4 regions of the Lysinibacillus sp. NPDC097231 genome follow, and region 4 is predicted to be linked to each of the others. Evidence: riboswitches for the same ligand, from Rfam matches in the RefSeq annotation. Region 4 holds a riboswitch; each other region holds the start of a gene.
The links. Region 4 has a riboswitch for S-adenosylmethionine ahead of ACIQXF_RS11575 (YezD family protein). Riboswitches for the same ligand answer to the same signal wherever they lie in the genome.
Positions count from the first base shown of each region.

Region 1: another riboswitch for S-adenosylmethionine. It lies ahead of ACIQXF_RS12900 (bifunctional homocysteine S-methyltransferase/methylenetetrahydrofolate reductase); the one in region 4 lies ahead of ACIQXF_RS11575 (YezD family protein).
Region 2: another riboswitch for S-adenosylmethionine. It lies ahead of metA (homoserine O-acetyltransferase MetA); the one in region 4 lies ahead of ACIQXF_RS11575 (YezD family protein).
Region 3: another riboswitch for S-adenosylmethionine. It lies ahead of metK (methionine adenosyltransferase); the one in region 4 lies ahead of ACIQXF_RS11575 (YezD family protein).

Region 1 is NZ_JBIWDH010000019.1:45,893-51,016, forward strand. Features, by position in the region: gene ACIQXF_RS12890 (protoglobin domain-containing protein) at 1-353, shown strand, start outside; gene hemG (protoporphyrinogen oxidase) at 727-2,115, shown strand; SAM riboswitch class I at 2,241-2,340, shown strand; gene ACIQXF_RS12900 (bifunctional homocysteine S-methyltransferase/methylenetetrahydrofolate reductase) at 2,431-4,278, shown strand; gene metH (methionine synthase) at 4,271-5,124, shown strand, end outside.
Region 2 is NZ_JBIWDH010000028.1:16,284-21,407, forward strand. Features, by position in the region: gene ACIQXF_RS16120 (carboxymuconolactone decarboxylase family protein) at 1-130, opposite strand, end outside; gene ACIQXF_RS16125 (alpha/beta fold hydrolase) at 338-1,177, opposite strand; gene metA (homoserine O-acetyltransferase MetA) at 1,813-2,748, opposite strand; SAM riboswitch class I at 2,939-3,049, opposite strand; gene ACIQXF_RS16135 (nucleotide excision repair endonuclease) at 3,254-3,625, shown strand; gene ACIQXF_RS16140 (TrmB family transcriptional regulator) at 3,730-4,512, opposite strand; gene ACIQXF_RS16145 (sulfite exporter TauE/SafE family protein) at 4,638-5,124, shown strand, end outside.
Region 3 is NZ_JBIWDH010000003.1:170,770-175,893, reverse strand. Features, by position in the region: gene ACIQXF_RS04085 (alpha/beta hydrolase) at 1-412, opposite strand, end outside; gene pckA (phosphoenolpyruvate carboxykinase (ATP)) at 534-2,120, opposite strand; SAM riboswitch class I at 2,727-2,845, shown strand; gene metK (methionine adenosyltransferase) at 3,318-4,514, shown strand; gene ACIQXF_RS04070 (gamma carbonic anhydrase) at 4,699-5,124, opposite strand, start outside.
Region 4 is NZ_JBIWDH010000016.1:67,884-73,007, forward strand. Features, by position in the region: gene ACIQXF_RS11555 (ABC transporter substrate-binding protein) at 1-435, opposite strand, end outside; gene ACIQXF_RS11560 (ABC transporter ATP-binding protein) at 448-1,341, opposite strand; gene ACIQXF_RS11565 (acyl-CoA dehydrogenase family protein) at 1,356-2,498, opposite strand; gene ACIQXF_RS11570 (ECF transporter S component) at 2,516-3,103, opposite strand; gene ACIQXF_RS11575 (YezD family protein) at 3,292-3,465, opposite strand; SAM riboswitch class I at 3,537-3,633, opposite strand; gene ACIQXF_RS11580 (DUF418 domain-containing protein) at 3,896-4,621, opposite strand; gene ACIQXF_RS11585 (phosphopantothenoylcysteine decarboxylase domain-containing protein) at 4,897-5,124, opposite strand, start outside.

The DNA of each region.
Region 1 (5,124 bases), on a different contig from region 4:
GCAAAGGCTTTAGTGTTGTTGCAGATGAAGTTCGTAAATTATCGATTCAAACAAAAGAATCAGTTACCTCTGTAGCGATGTTATTACAAAAAACGAATGAGCGAACAGATAAACTTGCTTGCTCGATTAGTAATATTAAAGAAGAGGTCACATCTGGCGAGGAAAATATGGCGCAGACGGAAGGACAATTTACCAAAATATTAGACTCTATGACAGAAGCTAAAGGTCAAAATGATTGTATGGAAAAAGAAATACTAGCGATAGCAGAAATTCTCAAAGAGTTAGGTCTTGCCTTTGATGAAGTAACAAATTCTGCTGAAAAATTGGCTAATGTTGCACAAAATTTAAATTAAATAACAGTAAAAATTCAAGTCATGCATTAATGGCAGCATCACGCATTCAAGCACAAAAAACACTATATTAACTATTAATATGTGGATAGAATTAGAATAGATGGGTGAGTGTTCGTATTAGTTAACATAAAGCCTCTAAGGGAAATCAAGCATTTTGAAGATGATCGTGTTGCATAATACAATTTGTAGGAAATCACGTAAATACATTAATTGTTGATTTTCTATAATCGAGATCATATTTGGTTATAAAAATGGAGCTATCCAAATTGTTGGATGGCTCCATTTTTGCTAAATTTGTAAAGGGTTTAGCGTAATTTTCAATAAAAAAAGTTTATACTGAAGAAAGAGAAATAAAAAATAGGGGCGGTATAATATGAAAACAGTTGTTGTATTAGGTGGCGGAATTACAGGATTGTGTACAATGCATTATTTACAACGTCAGGTTCGGGAGAAGAAATTAAATGTAAAGCTTGTGCTTATCGAAAAAAATACATACTTAGGTGGCAAGCTACATTCGGCATACGAGCAAGGTTTCGTCCTAGAGACAGGAGCAGATTCTATTGTAGCCCGTCATAAAGGTGTAATGGAGTTAGTTGAGGAACTTAATTTTGAACAAAATCTTGTTTACAACGAAACTGGTATTTCGTATATTTACACAAATAATGAGTTGCATGCTATCCCGTCAGACTCTACGTTCGGTATTCCAATGAGCTTACAATCTCTAGAGCAAAGCACACTTGTTTCACAAGAGGGGAAAAAAGCAGCATTAAAAGATTTAACAATGCCTAATGAAGGCTTTACAAAGGAAAGTTCAATTGGCGAATTTTTAACCTATTATTTAGGTGAGGAGCTTGTTCAAAACCAAATCGCACCAGTACTTGCAGGGGTATATTCGGGGGATTTAAGTCAGCTTTCGATTGCTTCCACTTTACCGTATTTAATCGATTACAAAAATGATTATGGCAGTATTATTAAAGGTTTTGATGCAAACCGTGAGCAATTTGTGAAAGCTGCTAATAAGAAATTTATTTCCTTTAAAAATGGTTTATCGTCGTTAATTGAACGACTTGAAGAAACATTGACGGATGTAGACATTATTAAAGGAGTCGCTACAACGAATGTTAAAAAACAGGACAATCAATACATTGTTACATTAGCAAACGGTATGGTGATTGAGGCAAATCATGTTGTGATGGCACTTCCTAATGAAGCTGTACAAAGCTTATTACAGGATGATTTATTGAGTCGCTATTTTGAACAGTTCAATACAGCATCTGCCATTACGATCTATTTAGGATTTGATGTACCTGATAGTAGATTGCCAGTAGATGGAACTGGCTTTATAGTGTCACATAATTCTGATGTTACGTGTAATGCGGCGACGTGGACAAGCCGCAAGTGGAAGCATACATCTGCAGAAGGAAAATTGCTTGTGCGACTTTTTTATAAGAGCATTAACCCAGCGTACGAAGAATTACGTATGATGACAGATGAAGAGTTAGCAGCAGTTGCCCTTGAAGACGTTAGAAAAAGCTTGGGGATTGAAGAAAAACCAAGTGCTGTCAATGTGACAAAATGGATCGATCAAATGCCTAAATATGACCTGGCTCATCGTGAGGCATTACAAGGTTTATTGCACGAGCTAGAGAAAAACTATCCAAATCTATCAATAGCGGGATGCTCTTATTTTGGAGTAGGCATCGGAGCTTGTATTCAAAATGGTAAAAAAATTGGTGAGGAACTAGCAGAAAAACTATCATAATTGTTTGATCTAAATCAAAATCTGATATTTTTCGTATAAAATATCCTTTGTTAAGTGAAATAGTCTTGACTCAATCGTTCGTAAACGATATGATTCTTTTAATTATTTAAAAAATTCATACTAAATTCTTATCAAGAGAAGCTGAGGGACTGGCCCTGTGAAGCTTCAGCAACCAACTTTTTGTCAGGTGCTAAATCCAGAAGACCATTGTGTCGAAGATGAGAAGGAAAAACAATTACGTAACGTAAAAGCCTTCTTTTTTTGTGAAAGAAGGCTTTTTTATATTTTAGAAATAAGGGAAGAGAGGCTAGTTTTATGGGATTGCTTGAAAAGTTGAAAACGCATGTTCTTACAGCAGATGGTGCAATTGGTACGGTATTATACGGCTACGGCTTGGAGTACTGTCATGAGGAAATGAATGTTCAGAGACCTGAATTAATTGAAAAGATTCATAGAGAATATATTGCTGCTGGTGCCGACATTATTCAAACGAACACTTATGGAGCTAATGCCATAAAATTAGCTCGCTATGGATTGGAATCACGTGTGCAACAATTTAATGAAGCGGCTATGACAATTGCAAAGCGAGCAGCCGCAGATGGCGGACAATTTGTCTTGGGTACTATTGGGGGAATCCGTGGTATTCGAAAGAGTGACGCAACATTAGAAGAAATTTTAGCAGCTGCTGAAGAACAAGCAAGTGTTTTACTTGCAGGGAATCCGGACGGACTTTTACTTGAAACATATTATGATTTTGAAGAGCTGACAGCAACAATATCGATGCTACGCGCTAAAACGACATTACCGATCATTGCTCAAGTTTCTATGCACGAGCCAGGAATTTTGCAAAATGGCATGAGTTTAAATAATGCTTTACATGAACTTGAAGCGCTAGGAGCTGATGTCGTAGGTGTTAATTGTCGTTTAGGTCCACACCATACGATTCAAGCATTTGAAGGTGTAGAGCTTCCTGAAAAGGCATTTATGTCAGCCTATCCGAATGCATCTCTTCTTGATTTGGAAGATGGTCGCGTTGTTTATGAGTCAGAAGCGGATTATTTTGGCCGAGCAGCAATAGCACTTCGTAATCAAGGGGTACGTTTAATTGGTGGTTGCTGTGGTACGACACCAAAGCATATTGCCGCAGTGAAAAAGTACTTAGAGGAGCTATCTCCAGTAGAAGAAAAATATGCGAAGCCAGAAAAGATAGAAGTTGTTCGTGAGGCAGAGCCACCAAATTACGAGCCACTACATGTAAAAGTAAAACGTGAACGCTCAGTTATAGTGGAGCTAGATACACCAAGACATTTAGAAATTGAAGGTTTTATTGAAGGTGCAAAAAAATTATATGAAGCAGGCGCAGATGTAGTCATGATGGCAGATAATTCGCTTGCATCGCCAAGAATCAGTAATGTTGCTATGGGGGCACTATTGAAAGAAACACATGCAGTTCGCCCGTTAACACATATTACATGTCGAGATCGCAATTTAATTGGTCTTCAATCACATTTAATGGGATTAAATGCACTGGGAATTCATGATATTTTAGCTGTTACTGGAGATCCAACGAAGGTAGGAGACTTCCCAGGAGCGACTAGCGTTTATGACGTGTCTTCAATGGAGCTAATCCAATTAATAAAACAGTTAAATGAAGGTGTATCGTTTTCAGGGAAACCACTTCGTAAAAAAGCGAATTTCTCTGTAGCCGCTGCATTTAATCCGAATGTACGTGTATTAGATCGTGCTGTGTCTCGATTAGAAAAGAAAATTGAGCATGGGGCAGACTATTTTATTTCACAGCCTGTCTATACAAAGGAAAAAATCGTGGAGATTTACGAGGCAACTAAGCATTTAGAAGCACCGATTTATATAGGCATTATGCCAGTAACGAGCTATAAAAGCGCGGAATTCTTACATCATGAAGTACCAGGAATTAAACTATCTGATGATGCGTTAGCGCGTATGAGCGCTTGTGGTGATGATAAGGAGCGCGCAACACAAGAAGGAATTGCAATTGCAAAGGAACTAGTAGAGGTAGCAGCGGAATATTTCAATGGTATTTACCTCATTACGCCGTTTTTACGCTATGACATGACACTAGAGTTAATGAAATTTATTGAGCAATTGGATGAACAGAAAAAAGGGGTAAGTATAAATGGCTAAGCATTTGATAGAAGAGCAACTAGAGAAACGAATTTTAATTCTTGATGGCGCAATGGGAACGATGCTACAAAATGAAAATTTATCGCCAGAGGATTTTGGTGGTGATGAATATGATGGCTGTAATGAAAATCTTGTGCTAACTAGACCAGATGTGCTTGAAAAAGTTCATAGAAAATATTTAGAGGCTGGAGCAGATATTATTTGTACAAATACATTTGGGGGTACTCCCCTTGTATTAAATGAATATGATCTAGGTGCAAAGGCAGAGGAGATAAATAAGCGTGCAGTAGAAATTGCACGTAAAGCAGTGAATGAGTTTTCAACATCCGATTGGCCACGTTTTGTAGCAGGCGCAATGGGACCGACTACAAAAACCTTATCGGTGACTGGCGGAATTTCATTTGATGAGTTAGAGGAAAACTTTTATGTTCAGGCAAAGGCCTTAATCGAGGCCGGATCAGATGTTTTGTTGTTAGAAACTAGTCAGGATATGTTGAATGTTAAGGCAGGTACTCTGGGAGTATCTCGTGCCTTTGAGGCAACGGGAAAAGAGCTTCCTGTGATGATATCAGGAACAATTGAACCGATGGGTACTACACTTGCTGGCCAAACAATAGATGCTTTTTACATTTCCATTGAGCATATTAAGCCATTGTCAGTTGGTTTAAACTGTGCGACTGGCCCAGAGTTTATGACCGATCATATTCGGTCATTAGCGGAGCTTTCAACAGGCTATATTAGCTGTTATCCGAATGCAGGCTTACCTGACGAGGAAGGGTGTTACCATGAGTCACCTGAATCGCTATCACAAAAGCTAAAAGGCTTTGCAGAAAAGGGTTGGCTGAA
Region 2 (5,124 bases), on a different contig from region 4:
CCGGTGCCATTGCTGCACCTCGAAGCGCTGTATAATGATCTAGCATTTCCGGATGATTGTCGTGCATTTTCTGCACCCATCCTGGTACAACATCATAAACTTTTTTGAAATACTCTAAGCCTGTTACCATTTAGAAACTCCCCTTTTTTGTATAAAATTGAATTAAAAAAGGCCACACCTCCCCTAAAGCACGGGTTTTACCGTACGTTAGAAAAAGTGTAGCCAACAGTCAAGCAGGGAAAGTAAAAAAAGGTCATTTTTCTACGACTGCTCGATAGGCACTTAATTTTGGTTAATTTATTATTTACACAAAATTATAAAATTTGCAACTATTTTTTTATAATCTCTCTAAAAAACGTTGAATCACTGGGTTAACATCTTTTCTTTCTTCGAAAACCAATGTGTAATGATTACTGTTAGATGTATACTTCCAGATATTTTTGGCATTTTTTAGTGTTTCAGCATAAGACTCAGCTAAAAATAATGCAGGCATAGCTCCAATTTCACCAGTTGAATGAATTAAAAGGATTGGGCATTCCACATTTTTAAAGATTTTTTCAGGTTTATAGTCATAAAAACTTTGGAAGTCTTGACGTATTTCCTCTTCATTAGATTTATTTTCCCAATGCTCATCTTTTTTCGCAATCTCATAGTTTCCTACATTCGCTAAATGTTCAGTCCACTCGACTCCAAGACGTCCATAAATCCCTTTAATTTCTTGGATGTAAGATTCAGCTGTTTCGTACTGCTTACTAATACGTCCAAGTGAAGGCTCGACGATTTGACGTTGGTGATCTGTACAAGTTGCAGCTCCATCAAGCAATATAACCCCCTTGACATCACTGCGTTTACTAGCAACATTCGCCATAATAAACGCCCCCATTGAATAACCCATTAAAATTGGTTGATTAATATTCAATGTATCAATCAAGGCTAAAATATCCTGAGTATGTAACTCTATTCCAGTATTTTCTGAAGCCGGTCCACTATTGCCACGGCCTTTTAAATCCACTGAGATAAAACGATATTCACCTTTTAATAGCTCCGCATAATAATGCATTTGCAGATGATTCCCAGTCAATCCATGTACCGCTAAAATAGTACCTTTCTCACCTGGGTAATCTGCAAAATGTAATTCACTGCCATTAATATTCATTGTTTGGTACTTCACTGCCATCATCCTCCATGTAAAAGTTAAAGCTAGTTTTACACCCTAAATAAAAAATAGTCAAATTTTTTTCTTTTTTCAGATTCATATAATTTCTATAATTGGTTTTTTTATCTCAAAAATAATTATTTAAATATAATAAAATTAACCCCTCGAATTACCAAAATATAAGATACACTATTTGAAAAGGCGAAGATAAGGTCATAATGAAAAGAAAAATATTTATTTTATTTGAAATGTATCAGTATTTATTAAATCTGCATCGTTAGCTTAAGATTTGTTCCCAATATCTTTGGTAAAAAAGCCTAATCGGTTATTTATGAATATGGCCCTAGTGCTGAAAAAGGCACAATTCATCTTCAAGAATTGCGCCCGATTGTTGTTCATCCTGCCTCAAAAAATTTCTAATTCTTTTTGCAAATCACTTCACTTGCTTATTTTTCACATCCTGCATTCCAACGCATACATTTAGTCATTGACTTTTTCCTTACAAAAGAAAAAACACCCAATGTAAGCGAGCAGACTAGTCCAATTTTGAAATGGATAGTTAGAACACTTACATAGAGTGTTTTAAGTACATCTATATAGATGGTTGAGGTTATGAAAGAAATTTAATGACGTTTTTTATTTGCTATTGAACTGAATTAAATATGATATTCAATCTCGTCAACGAAATCCCATTCATATGGTGTTTCTTGGTAAACATAGTAATTCAACCAGTTTGAGAATAATAAATGTGTGTGGGCACGCCACGTATTCATCGGTTCTATTGTTGGATCATCATTTGGGAAATAATTGACAGGCACTGCGATATCTAATCCTTTCGCAACATCTCGGCTGTATTCATCTGCTAATGTTGTCGCATCATATTCCAGATGGCCTGTAATCATAATGTTCTTATTATCCTTTGATTGCACAATGAAAACACCAGCATCCTCAGAATAAGATAGTAAACGCAAATCTGGATGGTTTCGTACTTCTTCAATAGAAACAGATGTATAACGTGAATGTGGTGCTGTAAATAAATCACTAAATCCACGTACTAAATCTACTGTTAAATCCGTGATGACATGAGAATAAACACCCGAGCATTTAGCAGATAACTCAATTTTTCCAATACCATAATGATGAAATAATGCTGCTTGTGCACCCCAACATATATGAAGGACCGATGTTACGTTTGTCTTGGACCAATCCATAATTTCTGAAATTTCCTGCCAATAGTTCACTTCTTCAAAGGCCATTTTTTCTACTGGTGCACCCGTAATAATCATACCATCATAACGGCGATGACGAATTTGATTGAAGGTCGTGTAAAATAGCTGTAAATGTGATTTACTGACATTTTTTGATTCGTGTGTAGCTGTATTTAGAAATGTAATATTCACTTGTAACGGTGTATTACCTAGTAAACGTAGTAATTGTAGCTCTGTTTTTTCTTTTTCCGGCATTAAATTTAAAATTAATATATTTAACGGACGAATTTGTTGAGTTTTTGCTCTATCCTCTTCCATGACGAAGATTTTTTCCTCACGTAAATGTTCTCCAGCAGGTAAGTTTTTCGGAATATTAATTGGCATTTTGCTTTCCCCTCTCTTTTGGTTCTCTCTTTAAGATCATTTAGTGTCTCAGTGGTAATGCACGTGTCTTCGTGCAAAGTTCAATAAGGCTTTCCTGAATTATCAGTCTCACCATCATAAATAGTAAGTAAATTAAAAAATCCCCCTCATTCCATATGAGATAGAATGAGAAGGATTTTAACCACGTTCACTCTTATCTCTCAAAGGAAAAATCCTTTGCTGGAATTAGCACCTTTCTAACTAATGTTAGAGGTTGCTGAAGCGTCGTAGGGCCAAATCCCTCAGCTTCTCTTGATAAGATTATTTAATTAAAAAGAATTGTAACATGAACAATTAAGAATATCAATAATACATAGAATATTTTGTCATTACCATGCATGGCATTCTGTCATTTGTTCAACACTAATCTATGGAACAAACCTTGTTTACCTCATGAAATCTTATGGTAAACGTGCTGTAATTATGTTAACATATACCTTTAGTAACAGAGAGGAACGTGAATAGTTTGATTAAAATTGAATTTCCCAAACCAGATGTAGTCATTCGCCAACGCGAACAAGATGTAAAACCAGGTGACGTACCAATCACACCGTACTTTGGTTTTATTGATTTCCATAAAATCACACGTGAAAAAGGCGGCATTTTCTTATTCTATAATGAAAAGAACGAACTTTTATTTGTTGGTAAAGCCCGTAAAATTCGTCAACGCATTAAAAAACACTTTGAAGACAATGTGTCACCGATGAAAAATCATCGTGATGAAATTTTCAAAATTGAAGTGTATGAAGTAGAAGATGCAATGGAACGTGAAATTTACGAAACGTATGCGATTAATGTTTTCCGCTCCAAGTACAATGTCGATAAAGTATTTTATTAAGAATACTGTGCCTGTTTCATAATAAATAAGAATCTGCTGGCTATCTGTAAAATAGGTGTTAACCTACTTGTACAGAGCCTTGCAGATTCTTTTTTTGAATACCGTCATTCTAAAAAGAAAGCTTTCCGTTCTTTTGCAATCCAGTCCTCGAGCTCATGATCATCGCGCTTTACTAATCGATTGATCAGGACGTCATGCCAAATATAATCCTCTAATAAATAAATATGGACAGGATCATTGGTGATAAAAGCTATTTCTTGATTAGACGGTGAATGACCATAAATCATTTCTTGACCATCTATCGATAAAATAAACCAATGGGGTGTAGAAGTTTTTCTCGTATAGTGGGTGGCACGGTGTCTGTCTATAGAAGCTAGATGCTCCTCCACATACAATGTAATGCCATGTACCGGAACATGCTTGGCCACCCCTTGGATCTCTTCTCGCAATACATCATACATATCTTCCCACATGGATAGCATGACTTTCTTCTCCGCTTTTTGTAATAATGACTGACAATAATTGACGATCGTCTCTTTCCCTTTAAGCATTAACACTTTATGTTCCGTTTCCTGCTCTTTTGTTTCTAATTTTTCTAAATGATCACTGATTGACGTAAAATTTGATTGCCAACGTTGCTGAATTTGTTGTAAAAACATCGCTACTGGAATGGAAGAATAAGTCGTTTGATCAGCCGCTTCTTCTTTCAGTACTAACCCTTTTTCAACGAGTACATTCAATATGTCATAGATTCTGGCGCGTGGAATACCAGAGTTTTTACTGACTTGATAGGCACTAACATGACTATTTTGAACGAGTGCTGTATAGGCCTTAGCTTCATATTCAGTAAATCCCAGTTCTTTTAATTGGGCGATTAATGTATCCATCCAATCCCTCCATTTCCTTTATTATAGAATAATGTAAAGAAGATAACCAACGAAAAAAGTTAGTCTTTACAGCGCTCCGAATTTTAGTTACTATTTCAGTAGTAACTATCTAAAGAGGTGTAAACATGCTATTTGATTTGGATTTAAATGTAGTAATATTATTAATTTCATTTGGGTTTCTTGCTGCCTTTGTAGACGCAGTTGTTGGAGGGGGTGGCTTAATTGGATTACCTGTTTTGATGTTTGCTGGTTTAAATCCAGCGGCAGCAGTGGCGACTAATAAGCTTGCAGGTACTATGGGCTCTTTAACATCCACCATCTCCTTTTATCGATCTGGCCAGCTAGAAATTCGTTCTGTTCTCAAATACTTTCCACTGGCCTTTGTGGGATCACTTTTTGGGGCTTGGACTGTGCATTTAATCAATCCTGAATTATTAAAACCACTCATGCTCATAATGCTTGCTGCGGTTGCAATCTATACAATCTTTAAAAAAGATTGGGGATCGGTATCTGCTGTCAAAAATTTATCGACTTCCCGTTTAATTTTGTTCATGTTTTTGATATTTAGTATTGGCTTTTATGATGGGTTTCTCGGTCCTGGAACTGGTTCAT
Region 3 (5,124 bases), on a different contig from region 4:
TTCCGTGAGCTCTTGCATCTGGTATGAGAACATTGAAGCCTTTATCATAAAAATGCTTAGCGTACTTTGTCATTTGTGTGCCATCAGATGAATATCCATGGAAAACAATTGCCCATTTATTTGTTTCTTTCGTATTTTTTAGCGTATAAGAATGCAAGTTCAAATCATCGAAAGACTGAATAAAAGAGTCTTCATAATTCTCTTTAAACCACTTTTCACGCTCTTCTTTTTCTTTAGTCTCTTTGGGGCTAATAGCAATAGAATTGTGTGGAGCATTAAGCACAGCTGATTTATCTGTATTTGGATCTAAGGCGAGATTATAAAAATAATTTCCTGCAAAAAATCCAGCTCCAACAAACAATATTAATAGAAGACTAACAATGGTTATGATCACTTTATACTTTCTTTTCATATGTACCCCCTAAACTACTATTATGAATTATACACAAAGTTAATAATATGAAAAGTATGCTTTTCTAAAATAGGGGAAATAAAAAAGGGAACGACTGAAATCGTTCCCTTTGCTTAGTAAATTATTTTAATGGACCACCAAGTTTAGTGATTGCTTCAGAAACGTTTGAGAATTTCTTGAAGTTCTCGTTGAATAGACCAGCAAGTTCAGCAGCTTTTGCATCATAAGCAGCTTTGTCTGCCCATGCATCGCGAGGGTTAAGTACTTCTGATGGTACACCTTCAACAGTTGTTGGAATGTGTAAACCAAATACTGAATCTTGAATTGTTTCAGCATCCTTTAATTTACCATCAATTGCAGCACGTACCATTGTACGAGTGTAAGAAAGCTTCATACGGCTACCAGTACCATATTCGCCGCCAGTCCAACCAGTGTTCACTAGGTATACTTGTGCACCGTGCTCGTCAATTTTTTGACCTAGCATTTCAGCATATACAGTTGCTGGCAGTGGAAGGAATGGAGAACCAAAGCAAGTAGAGAATACTGGTTCTGGCTCTGTTACACCACGTTCTGTACCAGCAAGTTTAGATGTGAACCCGCTTAGGAAGTGGTACATCGCTTGCTCTTTTGTTAATTTACTGATTGGAGGTAATACGCCAAATGCATCAGCTGTTAAGAAGATGATTGTTTTTGGGTGACCTGCAACAGATGGATCAACAATATTTTCGATGTATTGGATTGGATAAGCTACACGTGTATTTTCTGTTAATGAACCATCGTCATAGTCACAAACACGAGTTTCTGGATCAACAGCAACGTTTTCTAAAACAGAACCGAAGCGGATTGCGTTATAGATTTCTGGTTCTTTTTCAGCAGAAAGGTTAATTGTTTTTGCATAGCATCCACCCTCGATGTTGAATACACCATTATCAGACCAACCGTGTTCATCGTCACCGATAAGCTTACGGTCAGGGTCAGCTGATAAAGTAGTTTTACCAGTACCAGATAAGCCGAAGAATAATGCAACATCACCAGCTTCACCAACGTTTGCTGAGCAGTGCATTGAAAGAATACCTTGTTGTGGTAATAAGTAGTTCATAATACCGAAAATAGATTTTTTTATTTCACCAGCATATTCAGTACCACCAATTAGGATGATTTTCTTTTCAAGCGATACAATGATGAATGTTTCAGAAGCTGTACCATCAACAGCAGGGTCTGCTTTAAAGTTAGGAGCTGAGATAACTGTGAAGTCAGCAACATGAGAAGCTAACTCTTCTTCAGTTGGACGGATAAATAATTGATGAGCGAAAAGATTGTGCCAAGCGTATTCATTGATTACTTGGATGCTTAATTGTGAATCTTTGTCAGCACCAGCAAAGCCTTTGAATACGAATAACTCGTCACGTTCTTTTAAATATTTTACTACTTTAACATATAAGTTATCGAACACTTCAGAAGAAATTGGTTGGTTTACTTTTCCCCAGTCAATTTGATCTTTTGAGCCTTCTTCTTCTACCGTATATTTATCTTTAGGTGAACGACCAGTGTATTTGCCAGTTTCTGCACGAACTGCACCATCTACTGTTAACATAGCTTCACCACGAGATGTAGCTTTTTCAGCTAATTGTGGTACTGAAAGTTGAACATTAATGTTACCGCCGCTTAATAATTCCTTCAGTTCGTTTGCAATTTCTACTGAATTCATCGATTAAATACCATCCTTTTTTATAGTATTCCCTTGAGCTTGAGGGAGATTTTCTTAATTTCAAAAATAGTATAACACAATTGCTTAAATAATCTATACTAATTCAGAAATTATTTTTGAGATTTTATGACTTTTCAAGAAAACGACAAAAAGTAAATTCATTTGTTTTTAGACATTTTTACCCTATTTATAATCGAGTGATTACAGAATCACTTTCGCCACAGCTGAATTGTGTTTGGAAGCTTTTGGCCAATATGAGGTTCGCACAGGATGTGAAGTTTTTAGCCTGGGATTTTGTTATTAGTTGGAGCTTGTCACCAACTGGAAAGGGGCTTCAACCATATTCATCCACCACATGTAGAGATGGCAGTCTTCCGTAGCTGACGTTGCTCTTTCGCTACAAAACACTCGCTGGATGTAGATATAGGGTCACACATATGGTAACACATGATGTGAGGTATATAGTAGGGATTATTTTTCTTCAATTTACAGAAAAGACCAAGTGTAGTGCAATATGTTCAACGAACACTTTGATTCCCAACAAAATCAACATAAAATATTTGACAACGTTCAACCTTTTACGTAATATGAGATATTGAACGGATACTCTTATCCCGAGCTGGTGGAGGGTCAGGCCCTGTGAAACCCGGCAACCTGCATGAACTATTTCACGACATGCGTTGGTGCCAACCTGATGCAAGGGAACCCCCCTTGAACGATAAGAGTGAAAGGTTACGAAGTCATTATTCCTTTCCTCATGTTAAGTAAGCGTGAGAAAAGGATTTTTTTATTGTTAAAAACGAATCTAAAGGTAAGTATATGTAGTTCTTTCCTTATTATAATGACGGATCTTTCGAAAATCTCGTGTTAAAAGAGCAGCTGATCATTTGGCGAAAGTGAAACGACAGCAACAAGTGTTTTCTGTGCGAAAGCGTAGTGCAAACGTAGCGACAGCAACAAGTGTTTTCTGTGCGAAAGCGTAGTGCAAACGTAGCGACAGCAACAAGTGTTTTCTGTGCGAAAGCGTAGTGTAAACGTAGCGACAGCAACAAGTGTTTTCTGTGCGAAAGCGTAGTGTAAACGTAGCGACAGCAACAACAACGGCTCGAGAGTTCAATCCTTAGGAGCGGACTAGACATGGGTAATGAGTACCGTATTCGCAAATACTATTTGTAAGAGTAATAGGAGGAAAACCAAATGACAAACCGTCGACTCTTTACATCAGAGAGTGTAACAGAAGGACATCCAGACAAAATTTGTGACCAAATCTCGGATGCAATTTTAGATGCTATTTTAGCAGAAGATCCAAATGCACGTGTAGCGTGTGAAACAACAGTAACTACAGGCTTAGTTTTAGTAGCAGGAGAAATTACTACTTCTACTTATGTAGATATTAAAGGTATCGTTCGTGATACTGTAGCTGAAATCGGTTATACACGAGGAAAATATGGCTTTGATGCTGAAAACTTAGCAGTACTTGTTGCTATTGGCGAACAATCGCCTGATATTGCACAAGGTGTTGACCAAGCTTTAGAGGCGCGTGAAGGCTCTATGACAGACGCTGATATTGAAGCGATTGGCGCAGGGGACCAGGGCTTAATGTTTGGCTATGCATGTAACGAAACGCCTGAACTTATGCCATTACCAATTAGTTTAGCGCATAAATTGTCTCGTCGTTTAACTGAAGTACGTAAATCCGGTGAACTTGCATATTTACGTCCAGATGGCAAAACACAAGTAACGATTGAATATGATGAAAATAATGTACCTGTGCGCGTAGATACGATTGTTATTTCAACACAGCATGATGAAGAAGCGACACTTGAACAAATTCAAGCAGATTTAAAAGAATTTGTTATTGCACCAGTTGTTCCAAGTGAATTACTAGATGCTGATACTAAATATTTCATCAACCCAACTGGCCGTTTCGTAATCGGAGGTCCAAAAGGGGATGCTGGTCTAACTGGACGTAAAATCATCGTTGATACATACGGTGGCTATGCACGTCACGGTGGCGGTGCTTTCTCTGGGAAGGATGCAACTAAGGTAGACCGTTCAGCGGCGTATGCAGCACGCTATGTAGCGAAAAATATTGTGGCAGCAGGCTTAGCAGAACGAGTAGAAGTACAATTAGCTTATGCAATTGGTGTTGCTCAACCAGTATCTATTGCTGTTGATACATTTGGTACAGGAAAAGTTAAGGAAAGTGAAATTGTAGAATGGGTGCGTGAGCTATTTGATTTACGTCCTGCAGGGATTATTAAAATGCTTGACCTTCGTCGCCCAATTTATAAGCAAACTGCAGCATATGGTCACTTCGGTCGTACCGATTTAAATGTACCTTGGGAACAAACAGACAAAGCTGTTGCATTAAGAGAAAAAGCAGGATTATAAATTAGCTGCGAAGATACTGTTGTAGCTGTTAAATTATATTAAAGTAAATAATTCAGAAAGGGGCTGGGTGTTTCTAATAGCCCCTTTCGCTGTTTTTACCGAAAAAATAGCTCCTAATCTGTAGTTAGTCCGTTCTTACGGATGTCTGAGAAGACATGGGGCTTGCTTCAATTAATTGAAATAGCTATTTATCTTTTGTTTGAAGAGATTTATAGTATTGTCCTTTTTCAGCGTATTCACGTACGATACGTTCCATATCTTCTATATCTTCAGCATTTAATTCACGTACAACTTTTGCTGGACGACCTAACGCTAAGCTATTCGGGGGAATGACTTTGCCTGGAGGCACGAGACTACCAGCTCCAATAAATGCACCCTCTCCAATCTCTGCTCCGTCTAATACTATCGAGCCCATACCTATTAAGGCATTTTTACGAATCGTACAACTATGTAAAGTTACTTGATGACCAACTGTTACTTCATCCTCAATAATAAGTGGATATTTAGGACTTTGGTGTAAACAACAAAGGTCTTGAATACTTACGCGTTTGCCGATAATAGTTGGTGATACATCGCCCCGAATAACTGTGTTAAACCAGATTGTTGTTTC
Region 4 (5,124 bases):
ATCTGCTAATGTTTTGTATTGGTTAGCATTTTCTGTTTTCGTTAAAATCGGATGTCCACCTTCTAAATGCCCACCGATAATTTTGAAATCAGAACCATTTGAAATGAACGTCAGTGGACCGGCTGTGCCAAATGACAGACCGACATCGATTTTCCCTGCTTGCAGCGCATTTAATCCGTCAGCAGAGTTCGCAAAACCAATACGTTCGATATTGACGCCGACATCCTCAAAAAAGCCTTCTTGCAGCGCAACATCTAATAATGGCGCACCGCTGGATTGACTATATCCGACCTTAATATCATACGTTTTCTCCGACAAATCCTCTGCTGAAGCTGGCTCACTAACTTTTTCATCCGTGCCACATGCTGTTAGAGCAAGTAAACTGACACCTCCCAAAAATGTATAAATTGATTTTTTCCATCTACGCTTTTGCAAACTAGTTCCTCCTTAAATCCCTGCGCCATCCGCTGTCACAAGTGATGTTTCTTCAATTTGATTGAGTATCTCTTTATTCATTACTTCATATACATTGTCTCTGAACGTTAAAAACTCCTCACTTTCAAATAGTTTTTTACGATTTGTCGTTTTCCGTTTAAACGGTACATCTAAACTAGTCGTCACAGCCCCTTTTTTGCCAAGACCAAACATGATAATGCGATCTGCCAAATAGATTGCTTCATCAGCATCATGTGTCACAAAAACAATGGTGCGTTTTTGTTCCCGACTAATTTGGAGCATTAAATCTTGTAGTTGAATGCGAGTAATCGGATCAAGTGCTCCGAATGGTTCATCCATTAGTAGTAAATCAGATCCGTAAGCCAATGCACGGGCTATGGCTGCACGTTGCTTCATCCCTCCAGACATTTGACCAGGATATTTTGTAATGGCATGGCCTAGATTGACAAGCTTCAAATAATCTTCTGCAAGCTGTTGTAATGCTTGTTTCTTTTTCGTTTTCCCAAGCTTTTGTTTTAATGCAAGCACGATATTGCTGCGTGCCGTTAACCAAGGAAACAATGAATAATCTTGAAATACTACGCCGCAATCTGGCGCCTGTATTTGTAGCGACACATCATCAATCGTAATATCTCCAGCGTTTGGTTGCTCGAGTCCTGCAAGCAAACGAAGAAAGGTACTTTTTCCACAACCACTCGGGCCCATTAGAACGAGAAATTCACCTTCCTGCACATTTATCGAAATGTCGTTTAAAATGCAGACATCTTGATAATCGAAATGAATGTTTTTCGCCTCTATTTTATTTTTTGTTGTTGGCGCAAGTACCTTAATCGCCTCCTCCAAGTCATTATTGTTATGCTCCTCTTCACGCTCTAATAGCACCATGATATTCACCCCTTTTAACGTTGTAAGACACGTCTTCCTAATTCTTGTATAGTCGTATCTACTGGCACATGTAGCGTCATCGTCCGTAAATTACGCCAGTAGCGATCAAAGCCGTAACGATTTGCTGTAGCACGACTTTCCATCACCTCGAACATACGAGAGGTAACATCTAACCCTATTCTTGTCGTCACAATTTTCGCAACATTCGTGACATCGTCTAACGCTTCACGTTCTGCTAGCGTAATGTTACTTCCTTTTAGCCAAAGCTTTTGGAACAATTCATCTGAGCGTTCCACCACTAATTTGGCCGCCTCTACTTGAGCAAAAAATTCACCAAAATGTTTTTGAATAATTGGATCCTCTGTTGCTGAAGTGTAGAGCGGTGAACGCGCTCTCGTTTCAGTTTGTGTGTAATTTCTTGCTGCTTCAAATGCGCCTTCTACAATACCTAAATACAGATGATTTAAGATAAAGCTTGAAATATTTAAACGAAGGCGAGAAAACTCATTGCGATTAAAGCCATTCTCCAGTACTTCATTAAGTTCCACACGTACCGCATGAAATTCGACTGTCCCACTATCTGTCTGACGTTGACCAAAATTATCCCAATCCTCTTTCACTTCTATACCTATTCGTTTAGTAGGTATTATAGCCAACAATGGCTCTTCCCGCCCTTCTAACAGCGCTGATACTAATAAATAATCCGAATCTACACTACCTGAGCAGAATGTTTTCTTACCTTCAAAAATGTAATGATTATCCTGCTTCGTTGCCGTTAACTTAATATCAATTGGGTTAAAGGCATTACCCCAAAATAAATTTCGTTGTACGGTTTCCGTATAATAACGCACTTTTTGTTCTTCACTCCCACATAAATGTGGCGTCGTTAAATTGACAAAATGATAACCAAAAACATGTGCTAGCGAGCTATCTACTCTAGCAAAAATACGCACAACCTGTAGGACCTCAAGCCAATTACCTCCTAAACCACCATATTCAGTCGGAATTAAAAGCTTTAAAAGTCCACTTTCTCGTATTAAATCTCGCTCATTTTTAGCATTCCCCCCTGTTTGATCTCGCGTGATGGCTGTTTCCTTAAATTTCTCTGCAAGCGAAGTTGCGATTTCTTCAATCTTTTTAACTGTTTTTGTCGTCATTATTATTCCTCCTGTTTTTAATATGTACGATTATATTTCAAACGTTGCTGGGCCATCCAAGCTCGAATATTTCGGAATACTATCATTGTTACAATCATGACAATGACACCTTTCACTAGATTGAATGGTAAAATCCCTAAAACAATCATATCTTTTAAAGCATCCCCCTTCACAGGTTCCATTCCTAAAAACAAGGTGTACATCGGTAGGAAAAGCACATAATTCAGAAGGCTCATACCAACTGCCATCGAAACTGTACCTGCAAGCAATCCAATGATAAGCCCCTTCCCACTTTGTATTTTTGAATAGAAGAAATACACCGGGATGATGAATAACACACCTGTTGTAAAGTTGGCCAAATGGCCTACCGGTACACCAGTCATGCTTCCTGACAATAACCAATCCAATATATTTTTTAATAGCTCCACTAAAATTCCTGCAACTGGTCCCATCGTCATTGCTGCTAATAAGGCTGGCACATCACTAAAATCTACCTGTAAGAAACTAGGGAACGGTGGTAACGGAAAATTAAATAACATCAGCACAATTGATATACTACTCAGTACACCAATATTTATGAAATACCTTAATCTCAAACTGTTCACTCCTTTTTAAATCGCTGCTAATTAAGAAAAAACTTCAATCAAATGGGTATTCATCATACCTAAGGATCCAACGTTGAACCAATCGGGCTTTTACGATCAGTTCAATGCCTGACCGTTCATGCGGGATCAAAAAAAGACCACATATAAGCGAAGGAAAGATTCCTGCTTATGATGTGGCCTCCAGATTTCTAGTCAGCTGCGATTATTCGTTTTTTTTGTGGAAATCTTTGCTTTTCAAGTCGATTAATTTGCACAATAACACCATCTTGAATGGTGATTTGCACCTCGCCAAATTGTAGATTTTGAATAGCATTGGCAATCACTTCTAATTTCTTGTCATCAATCTTTGCTGTTTGAGACATTCGATACACCCCTTCTTTTTCATACTTTTTTGTACAAAAGAGGTCAACGCATCATGATGATTCGATGGACCCGCTTATCTGTCAGTAAACTCTGCTGAGTTTGGCACCGATTCACATCAGTAGCCGAGGCTTTATTGGGCGAAGTCCCTTCACCTCTCTTGATAAGGCATTACGTTTCTTGGAAATAATTCTATAATTCTGAAAACCTATTGTCAACATAAATATTAGAAAACCTAGACGAATACTATGAAATTAAGCGAAATGGTGCATTTTGTCAGTAAAAGGTGCTCGAAACTTATGAAGAAAGCCTATTCTATTTTGTGTGATGTACAACTGTCATTGTTGCATGTGAATGAAAATGCAGTTACTTGTTCTACTAAAAATCGCTGATAGTATCGCGTCAATCACCGATTAAACGCAGTCACCTTTTCTACTTTGATATTTTTCGCATCATAAGCTCAATGGGGCCTCTACGATATTTTCGTCTCCAGCGCACAGAGAATAGCATACTGCCGATGAAAAAAAGACATGCGTATAGCAGTGAAAAAGCTAATGTTTGATTGTCGAGTCTGTCAAACACTATTAAAATGCCAATACCAATAAAGACATGGCTTACATAATGCGTCAATGTCAATTGACCTGTATTTATAATGGCACGTACAAGCCCATGTTCGGCAAATTTTTCGGCAATATATATGGAGCCTACAATAACAATCAGTGCCGTTGCGGTATTTGAAACGATGTAGAAAATATTAGGGGGAATTGGACCCGTTTCAAAAAGGAACCACGCGCTATCTGCATCTAGAACTGACTTGGTTGTTACATTCATCAGTACTTTAGACATGAATTCAGTTAAAACCGTTATAGAAAGACCAGCGACCAACAATCTTTTTCTTACGGTATCATTGGTTAAATCTAACCGTCCTAAAATTAGGCCGATGAAAAAGAAACAAATCCACGGCAATACAGGGTGATAGCCGTTGAAGAACAAGTTTCTCAAAAAGCCTTCTACTGTCCAAAAATCAAGATATTCTAAAAAGAAATGTTGTGGATCCCAACCTGCCATATAGTTGAAGATTACTTGAAGTGTTTGCGTGATCATTAACAGCACACTTGTTAATGGATTTTCATACCAATTTAAAAAAACTTCATCCATTAGCTAAGGTACAGGTCATTCAAAATGGGCATCATTAGTTACCTTACCCTTAACACACAGCAAAAATAAAAGAATGCCTACAATATTCGTTTTACGGTTCGATGATTGTCTTATTTAAAAGTAATATTAAACAACTTTTTGAATTTTTCTTAAATACCTGATATCCATGTAAAAAAACTGTGTAGACGCACTTTCCGTCTGCACAGTTTTTTTGCATGCATAAATTGAATGATTTTCTTCATCGTTGATAGACATCGCACTCGTATAAGAGAGATTTAATGTTTTTGTAAGCATTCCATTAATGCTTTGGCCGTTTGTTCTTTGCCCATCACCTTAATGGGTTGTCCTTCAGCTGGTACAATCCAATGTGGTTCGTCTTCACCATATAAGGACTGCGAGCTATTCGCTACCATAAACTGTGCATTTGCAGAGTCCATACGCAAGCGTGCACGTGCCAGTAAGAAATCTACATCACTTGTTGCTTCTAGTTTAAAGCCAATAAG